DNA from 2 places in the Streptomyces sp. NPDC041784 genome. Region 2 is predicted to be linked to the other one. Evidence: riboswitches for the same ligand, from Rfam matches in the RefSeq annotation. Region 2 holds a riboswitch; the other holds the start of a gene.
The links. Region 2 has a riboswitch for glycine ahead of gcvT (glycine cleavage system aminomethyltransferase GcvT). Riboswitches for the same ligand answer to the same signal wherever they lie in the genome.

Region 1 (4,402 bases), on a different contig from region 2:
CGCTTCTCGTTCTACCGGTCGATCAGCGACCAGGTGATGGCGCTGCTGCGGGCTCTGTCGCCGCTGGTGGAGCCGCTGAGCCTCGACGAGGCGTTCGTCGACCTGGAGGCCGGGGAGACGGCCTGGGACAGCGAGTCGGCGCGGCTGGCCGGCGTCCGGCTGCGTACGGACATCCGGGACGTCACGGGGCTCACCGGGTCGGTGGGGCTCGCGGCCTCGAAGATGCTCGCGAAGATCGCCTCCGAGCAGGCCAAGCCCGACGGCCTGGTGCTCATCGAACCGGGGACCGAGCGGGCGCTCCTCGGGCCCATGTCGGTGCGCACCCTGCCGGGAGTGGGGCCGGCCACCGGCGACCATCTGAGGCGGGCAGGGATCACCACGGTCGACGAACTCGCGGAGGCCGGTGAGGACGAGCTGGTGCGGCTGGTGGGGAAGGCGCACGGGCACGGGCTGTACGCCATGGCGCTGGCGCGTGACGACCGGCCGGTGGTGGCCGAGCGGGAGGCCAAGTCGGTGTCGGTCGAGGACACGTACGACGTGGACATCCACGATCGGGTGCGGGTGGAGCTGGAGGTGCAGCGGCTGGCGGAGCGGTGTGTGCGCAGGCTGCGGGGGGCCGGTCTGTCGGGGCGGACCATTGTGCTGAAGGTGCGGCGGTACGACTTCTCCACGCTCACCCGGTCCGAGACCCTGCGCGGGCCGACGGACGATCCGGCGGTGGTGCGGGAGGCGGCGGCCAGGCTGCTGGACTCCGTGGACACGACGGGCGGGGTGCGGCTGCTGGGCGTGGGGGTCAGCGGTCTGGCGGACTTTACCCAGGAGGACCTGTTCGCGCAGGCGGCCGAGGGGCGGGCGGCCGAGGAGCGGGGGGCGGCGGCCGAGGAGGAGCTTCCCGACGAGCCGGTCGCGGAGGAGGTCGTGCCGGCCGAGCACCGGTGGCGTCCGGGGCACGATGTGCGGCATGCCGAGTTCGGGCCCGGGTGGGTGCAGGGAAGTGGGCTGGGCCGGGTCACGGTGCGGTTCGAGACGCCGGACTCGGAGCCGGGGCGGGTGCGGACGTTCCGGGTCGACGACCCGGATCTGGAGCCGGCGGACCCGCTGCCGCTGGTGCGGCGAAGACCCGGGGAGGACGGCGGGCCGGTCGGGATCGCGGCGGGGGACTCGGAGGCCGGAAATCCGGGTGCGGCGGCTGGGAACTCCTGACGGGAGCGGTCCGTTACGCAGAGTGAAGACCGGATGCTGTGGAGTGACGGGGAGTTGCCGTGCTGGAGGAGAGCGGGATGGAACTTCAGGGGGATCGGTCCGTGAACCCCGCCGCCGGGTTGTCCTCGGAGCGGGAGGCCGAGATGCGCCGGGTGGCCGATCGGGTCACCCGCTGGGCGGCGAACCGGAGTGATGTCGTCGGCTGCTGGTCGGTTCCTGTGCGCGGGGGACGGCGGGTCCGGACTCCGATGTGGATCTCGTCGCGCTGACGACGGACCTGTCCGGGTACGGGGAGGGCGGTGCGTGGCTGGGTGAGCTGGGTCTGGGGGAGGTGATCCGGGTTCAGGCGTGGGGGCCCGTCACCGAGTGGCGGCATGCCACGGCCACCGGCCTGGAGGTCGAGCTGGGCGTCACCTCGACGGACTGGGCGCGCACCGACCCGGTCGACGCGGGCACGCGCGAAGTCGTCACCGGCGGCGCCCGCCCGCTGTACGACCCGGCCGGGTTGCTTGCCGCGCTGATACGGGAGTGCGCCTGAGGGGGCTCACGGGTCGCCTGTGTCTCAGTTGTCGTCCGTGCCGGCCAGGCGGCCGAAGTGGTGGTCCGGGAGTGGGGGAGGGGCGGCCACGTCGAGACCGTAGTGGTGGTAGAGCTGGAGTTCCTGGTCGGGGGAGAGGTGCCGGCCCACGCCGAAGTCGGGGGCGTCCTTGATCAGGGCCCGGTCGAAGGGGATGTGGAGGGTGCCCTCGATCAGCTCACTGGGCTCCAGGGGGACGAAGGCGTCCCGGGAGAACAGGCCGGTGCGTATGGCCGCCCACTCGGGCACGCCGGTCGCGTCGTCGAGGTAGACCTCGTCGACGGTGCCGATCTTGGTGCCGTTGCGGTCGAACGCCTTGCGGCCGATCAGGTTGCGCGGATCGATGTCGGTCTGCACGGGCCCTCCACTTGGTCGCAACTCATCCGTAAGCACTACAAAAGAGCACATTGGGGCGCGCGGCCACTCGAAGGAGGTGGCGTTGACCTCGCTGGTAGTCTGGCAACGGCTGCTGACCCCGTGCGGGAGAGTCCTCCGGACATCACCGGAGGCGCCGAAGGAGCAAATCCTCCCCGGAATCTCTCAGGCCCACGTACCGCACGGACGAGGTCACTCTGGAAAGCAGAGCGGGTGTCTGTCGACGGCCTCCGCTCTCACCGACGGTGAAAGCCGGCTGCCCCTTGCGGGCGGCCGGTGAAGCTCTCAGGTTGAGATGACAGAGGGGGAGGCCGTCCGGGTACCCGCGCCGTGGTGCCCCTCGAAGGTCGTGTCAGACCAGGAGGCCTCCGCAATGACCGCCTACCGCATTCCGCTCTCCGAGCTCGAGCGGGGAATCCCCTTCGAACAGCGCCACATCGGGCCCGACCAGGAAGCGCGGGCCAAGATGCTCGCGCACGTCGGGTACGGCTCGCTCGACGAGCTGACCGCCGCCGCGGTCCCCGATGTGATCAAGAACGCCGATGCGCTGGACCTGCCGGGCGCGCGCACCGAGGCCGAGGTGCTGGCCGAGCTGCGGTCGCTGGCCGACCGCAACCAGGTGCTCGACTCCATGATCGGGCTCGGGTACTACGGCACCTTCACGCCCCCGGTGATCCTGCGGAACGTGATGGAGAACCCGGCCTGGTACACGGCCTACACCCCGTACCAGCCGGAGATCTCGCAGGGCCGGCTGGAAGCGCTGCTGAACTTCCAGACCATGGTCGCCGACCTCACGGGGCTGCCCACCTCCGGCGCCTCGCTGCTGGACGAGGGCACGGCCGCCGCCGAGGCGATGGCACTGTCCCGACGGATGGGGAAGAACAAGAAGGGTCTCTTCCTCATCGACGCGGACGTGCTGCCGCAGACCATCGCCGTGATCGAGACCCGGGCCGAGCCGACCGGGGTGGAGGTCGTGGTCGCCGACCTCTCCGACGGGATTCCGGCCGACATCGCGGGGCGTGAGATCAACGGGGTGCTGATCCAGTACCCGGGCGCCTCCGGCGTCGTACGCGACATCAAGGCGGTCATCGACCAGGCGCACGAGCTGGGGGCGCTGGTGACGGTCGCCGCCGATCTGCTCGCGCTGACGCTGCTGACGTCCCCGGGTGAGCTGGGGGCGGACATCGCGATCGGGACGACGCAGCGGTTCGGCGTGCCGATGGGCTTCGGCGGGCCGCACGCCGGCTACATGGCCGTGCACGAGAAGTTCGCGCGCAGCCTGCCCGGGCGGCTCGTGGGCGTGTCCGTGGACGCCGACGGGAACCGGGCGTACCGGCTCGCGCTGCAGACGCGAGAGCAGCACATCCGCAGGGAGAAGGCGACCAGCAACATCTGCACGGCGCAGGTGCTGCTCGCCGTGATGGCGGGCATGTACGCCGTGTACCACGGCCCCGAGGGGCTCAGGTCGATCGCGTGGCGGGCGCACCGGTACGCCTCGATCCTGGCCGCCGGGCTGACGGCCGGCGGGGTGGAGGTCGTGCACCAGGCGTACTTCGACACGCTGACCGTCCGGGTGCCGGGGAAGGCCGCCGAGGTCGTGGCCACGGCGCAGGACAACGGGGTGAACCTGCACCTCGTCGACGCCGACACGGTGTCGATCGCCTGTGACGAGACGACCGCGCGGGCGCAGGTGGCCGGCGTCTGGGCGGCCTTCGGGGTTGAGGGTGACATCGAGGCGCTCGACGCGGTCACCGGGGAGACGCTGCCCGCCGGGCTGCTGCGCTCCGACGAGATCCTGACCCACCCGGTCTTCCACCAGCACCGCTCCGAGACGGCGATGCTGCGCTATCTGCGCCGGCTCGCCGACCGGGACTACGCGCTCGACCGGGGCATGATCCCGCTGGGCTCCTGCACCATGAAGCTCAACGCGACGACGGAGATGGAGCCGGTCACCTGGCCGGAGTTCGGGCAGTTGCACCCCTTCGCGCCGGCCGAGCAGGCCGAGGGCTACCTCACGCTCATCCGGGAGCTGGAGGAGCGGCTCGCCGAGGTCACCGGGTACGACAAGGTGTCGCTCCAGCCGAACGCCGGGTCGCAGGGCGAGCTGGCCGGGCTGCTGGCCGTCCGCGGGTACCACCGGGCCAACGGGGACGAGCAGCGGACGGTGTGCCTGATCCCGTCCTCCGCGCACGGGACCAACGCCGCGAGCGCCGTGATGGCCGGGATGAAGGTCGTCGTCGTGAAGAC
Region 2 (4,402 bases):
TTGTTGGTCAGGACCGAGCCCTGCGCCTCCATGACCGCGAGCGGAGCGAAGTTCTCCGACGCGATCATCTCGAGCGTGGACTGCTGGCGGTTCAGCTCGGCGTCGACCGCGGCGGCGATCTCCGGGTCGAGCTCGTGCAGGGGCGTGTTCAGGACGGACATGCGTCTACGACTCCTCAGCCGGCGGTGTAGGCGGTGTACTCGTCGGCGGACAGCAGTTCCTCCTGCTCGCCCGTCGCGCGTACCTTGAACAGCCACCCGCCCTCGAAGGGGGCGGAGTTCACCAGCGACGGGTCGTCGGCGACGTCCTGGTTGACCTCGACGATCTCGCCGTCGACCGGCGAGTACAGCTCGCTGACCGACTTGGTCGACTCCAGCTCACCGCAGGACTCGCCCGCGGTCACCGAGGCACCGACCTCCGGGAGCTGGACGAAGACCACGTCGCCGAGCGCGTTGGCCGCGTGTTCCGTGATGCCGACCGTCGAGACGCCGTCCTCGGCGACCGACAGCCACTCGTGCTCCTTGCTGTAGCGCAGCTGCTGGGGGTTGCTCATGGCCTGAATTCTCCTGTACGCGGGGGAGTGCTGGTGAATGGGGGACTGCTGGAAACGTGCGTGAGCAGCGTAAATGTGCGCAGTGTCACCTGCGCGCGGCGCGCGGTGGCTACTTCTGGCGCTGGTAGAAGGGCAGCGCCACGACCTCGTACGGCTCGTGGCTGCCCCGGATGTCCACGCCGACGCCCGGGGTGCCCGGCGCGGCGTGCGCGGCGTCGACGTAGGCCATGGCGATCGGCTTGCCCAGCGTCGGGGAGGGCGCGCCGGAGGTGACCTCGCCGATCACCTCGCCGCCCGCGACGACCGCGAACCCGGCCCGCGGGACCCGGCGGCCCTCGGCGACCAGGCCGACCAGGACACGCGGCGGCTTCGCGGCGGCCCGCTCGGCGGCCTCCAGGAGGGCCTCGCGGCCGACGAAGTCGCCCTCCTTCTCGAACTTCACCACGCGCCCGAGGCCCGCGTCGAAGGGGGTCAGCGCGGTCGACAGCTCATGCCCGTACAGCGGCATGCCCGCCTCCAGGCGCAGGGTGTCCCGGCAGGACAGACCGCACGGGACCAGCCCGACGCCCGCGCCGGCCTCGGTCAGCGCCTCCCACAGCCGCACGGCGTGCTCCGGCTTCACGAACAGCTCGAAGCCGTCCTCGCCGGTGTAGCCGGTGCGCGCGATCAGCGCGGGGACGCCGGCGACCGTGCCCGGCAGGCCCGCGTAGTACTTCAGACCGTCGAGATCGGCGTCGGTGAGGGCCTTGACGATCCCCGGGGACTCGGGCCCCTGGACGGCGATCAGGGCGTACGCGTCGCGGTCGTCGCGCACCTCGGCGTCGAAGCCGGCCGCCCGCTCCACCAGCGCGTCCAGCACGGTCTGGGCGTTGGAGGCGTTGGCGACCACCATGTACTCGGTCTCGGCGAGCCGGTAGACGATCAGGTCGTCGAGGATGCCGCCGTCGGCCCGGCAGATCATGGTGTAGCGGGCCCGGCCGGGCCGCACGCCCCCGATGTTGCCCACCAGGGCGTGGTCGAGCAGGGCCGCGGCCTGCGGGCCGGTGACGGTGATCTCGCCCATGTGCGACAGGTCGAAGAGCCCGGCCCGCGTGCGCACGGCGGTGTGCTCGTCGCGTTCGGAGCCGTAGCGCAGGGGCATGTCCCAGCCGGCGAAGTCGGTCATCGTCGCGCCGAGCGAGCGATGCAGGGCATCGAGCGCGGTGTGACGGAGTTCTTGCGTACTGCTCACGGTCGGTCGTCTCCCAAGGCATGACAGGCGAGGTCGTTCCTCCCCATCTGTCATCGGAACCTGAGAGGTTCGCCATGACCGCCCGCTGCGCGCGGAAACGGGTCATGGTTTGCACCTTGGGTGGGACCACCGGCGACGGTGGCCCGCTTTTCAGATGTGCCTCGCCCGCGCGGTAACGGTGCCTGAGAGATTCAAGGGAGGGACTTGCTCCTTCGGCGCCCCAGCGAAAGGCTGCTGCTGGGAACTCTCCCGCGCGGATTCAAACGGCCGGTATGCAGTTGGCGCGGACATCATTGCACGGCACCCCCCGGTCGCGGCAGGCCGCATCTGTAACCGGCTTGTGGCGGTACGCGCACGAAAACGCGAGACATCACGGATTACCTTCTCTTTACGTTCGATGGGGAGAAGACTTACCTGACCCCAGGGGAAGGACGATCACGGTGAACAGGACCTCGGCGAGGACCAGGGCATTCGCGACCACCTCGGCGCTCGCGCTGCCCGCGCAGCCGGCGGCCCCGGCCAGGGTGGCGTCCCGGGCGCGGCCCGCCCCCGTCGTCCGCGATCTGCGCGACCGCTCCGGCCGCAGCCCGCACGGCCTGCTGTTCGGCCCCCACGACCTGGTGGTGGTCACCGGCCTGCCCGGCAGTGGCAAGTCCACGCTCATGAAGCGCGCGGTCACCGGCCTGCGCATCGACTCCCAGGACACCCGCGACCGCTGGGACGCCCGCGCGCCCCGCTTCCTGCCCTACGCCCTCTACCGCCCCCTGGTCCGTCTCGCCCACTACGCCGGACTGCGCCGCGCCCTGCGCACCGGCGAGGGCGTCGTCGTCCACGACTGCGGTACGCAGGCCTGGGTGCGCGACTGGCTGGCCCGCGAGGCCCGCCGCCGCGGCGGCACCCTGCACCTGCTCCTCCTCGACGTCACCCCGGGCGCGGCGCTGGAGGGCCAGCGCGAGCGCGGCCGCGGTGTCTCGCGGTACGCGTTCCTGCGCCACCGCACGGCGGCCGCCCGGCTGCTGCGCTCGGTGGAGCGCGGCCGGCTGCCCGCCGGCGTCGGCGCGGCGATCCTCCTCGACCGCGACGCGGCGAACACCCTGCGCCGGATCGGCTTCACCGGCTGAGCCGAGGGGCCGGGCGGCTCCCGGGGGCGTCGGCGGGCCTCCGAGGCTTCCCCTCCGCTTTCGTCGGGCCGGGGAAAGTGCCCCTTGTACCCGTTAGCCTTTCAGCCAGACCAGTGGTTCCCAGCAGGCGGTAGGTAGATGGACTTCCCACCGGCGGACTTCCCGACGGCATTCCCGGCACAGGCACACCCCCACCCGCACGGCGGATGGCCCGGCAACGAACTGGAGGAGGTGCTCTCCGCCTCCCTCGGCGTCCCCGGTGCCGGCGGGCGCATCGTGGAGGTGCTCGGCCGCAGCTTCGTCTGGGTCCCGCTGCCCGCCGGCGGCGGGCCCGACAGCGTCCCGCTCGACCTGCCCGCCATCGAGCTGGAGGGCCAGGCCTACGTGCCCGTGTTCAGCTCCGAGGAGCAGCTCCGTCAGGTCGCGGGCGCGCACATGTCGTACACGATCGCCCCGGCCGTGGAGTTCGCGCGCGGGCTGCCCCCGCAGGTCGGCATGTTCGTGAACCCGGAGGGCGTGGTCGGCGTCCCGCTGCCGCCGCCCGCCGTCGCCGAGCTGTGCCGGGCCGGCCGCACCCCGCTGGACGGCCCCGCGAGCGGCGGCCGCGTCCGCCTCTTCGAGCCCGACTGGCAGGACGACCCGGTGGACTTCCTCGCCGCGGCCTCGGCCGAGTTCGACGCCACGGGCGTGGTCCGCACGGCCCGCCGCTGCCTGGCCGCGATCGAGACCGCCGACCCGGTGATGTTCGTCGGCGTCGAGCTCTCCCACCTGGACGCCGACGTCCGCGAACTCCCCCTGGACGCCCTCGGGCGCGCCATGGGCCGCACCCCGGTCCGGTGGCCCGTCAACCTGATCCTCCTGGACGTGGCGCAGGACCCGGTGGGGGAGTGGATGAAGGAGCAGGTCCGCCCCTTCTACCAGCGCTAGGGGCACCACCCGAGGCGCGCGGGCGGCCGCCCGACGAGCCACGACGCACCGGCACCCGCGCACGCACAACAGGTGCCGGGCTCCTGGGCGCTTAAGCTGTTCTCATACGCGGGGCAACTCAAAAAAGAAGGGGCGGTACAGGTGAGCGCCAGCGGCATCGCGGCCGGACAGGTCGAGCACATGCTGCGCCAGGTCACGCCCGGGCGCTACGACGCCTACGAGGCGCTCCTGCGCGCCCTCGCCACCCCCGCCTCCGGCCAGGTCTGGATGCTCCTGTGGCACGGTCAGTCGGGCTCCCCGGACGCCCAGTACGGGAACATGGAGGTGGACGGCCACGGCTACGCCCCCTGCGTCACCTCCGCCCAGGAGCTCTCGGCGAGCGGCTGGAACCGCTCGTACGAGGTGGTCGACGGAATCGACGTGGCCCGCACGCTCTACCCCGACCACTACGGCCTCTGGCTCAACCCGCACGCTCCCGGCGGCGGCGTCGGCATTCCCTGGCTGGATCTGCGCCGTATCGCGACCGGCCTGGACCGCCAGCCCGCCGGACCGCTGAGACTCTCCGAACCC

Region 1: another riboswitch for glycine. It lies ahead of gcvP (aminomethyl-transferring glycine dehydrogenase); the one in region 2 lies ahead of gcvT (glycine cleavage system aminomethyltransferase GcvT).

Annotation. Positions count from the first base shown of each region.
Region 1 covers NZ_JBVJAB010000068.1:2,246-6,647, reverse strand. The annotation lists gene ACZ6D7_RS46980 (DNA polymerase IV) at 1-1,203, shown strand, start outside; gene ACZ6D7_RS46975 (hypothetical protein) at 1,454-1,741, shown strand; gene ACZ6D7_RS46970 (PRC-barrel domain-containing protein) at 1,766-2,137, opposite strand; glycine riboswitch at 2,251-2,346, shown strand; gene gcvP (aminomethyl-transferring glycine dehydrogenase) at 2,529-4,402, shown strand, end outside.
Region 2 covers NZ_JBVJAB010000035.1:36,807-41,208, forward strand. The annotation lists gene glyA (serine hydroxymethyltransferase) at 1-161, opposite strand, end outside; gene gcvH (glycine cleavage system protein GcvH) at 176-553, opposite strand; gene gcvT (glycine cleavage system aminomethyltransferase GcvT) at 663-1,784, opposite strand; glycine riboswitch at 1,822-1,944, opposite strand; glycine riboswitch at 1,945-2,046, opposite strand; gene ACZ6D7_RS40815 (AAA family ATPase) at 2,219-2,905, shown strand; gene ACZ6D7_RS40820 (enhanced serine sensitivity protein SseB) at 3,044-3,832, shown strand; gene ACZ6D7_RS40825 (enhanced serine sensitivity protein SseB C-terminal domain-containing protein) at 3,974-4,402, shown strand, end outside.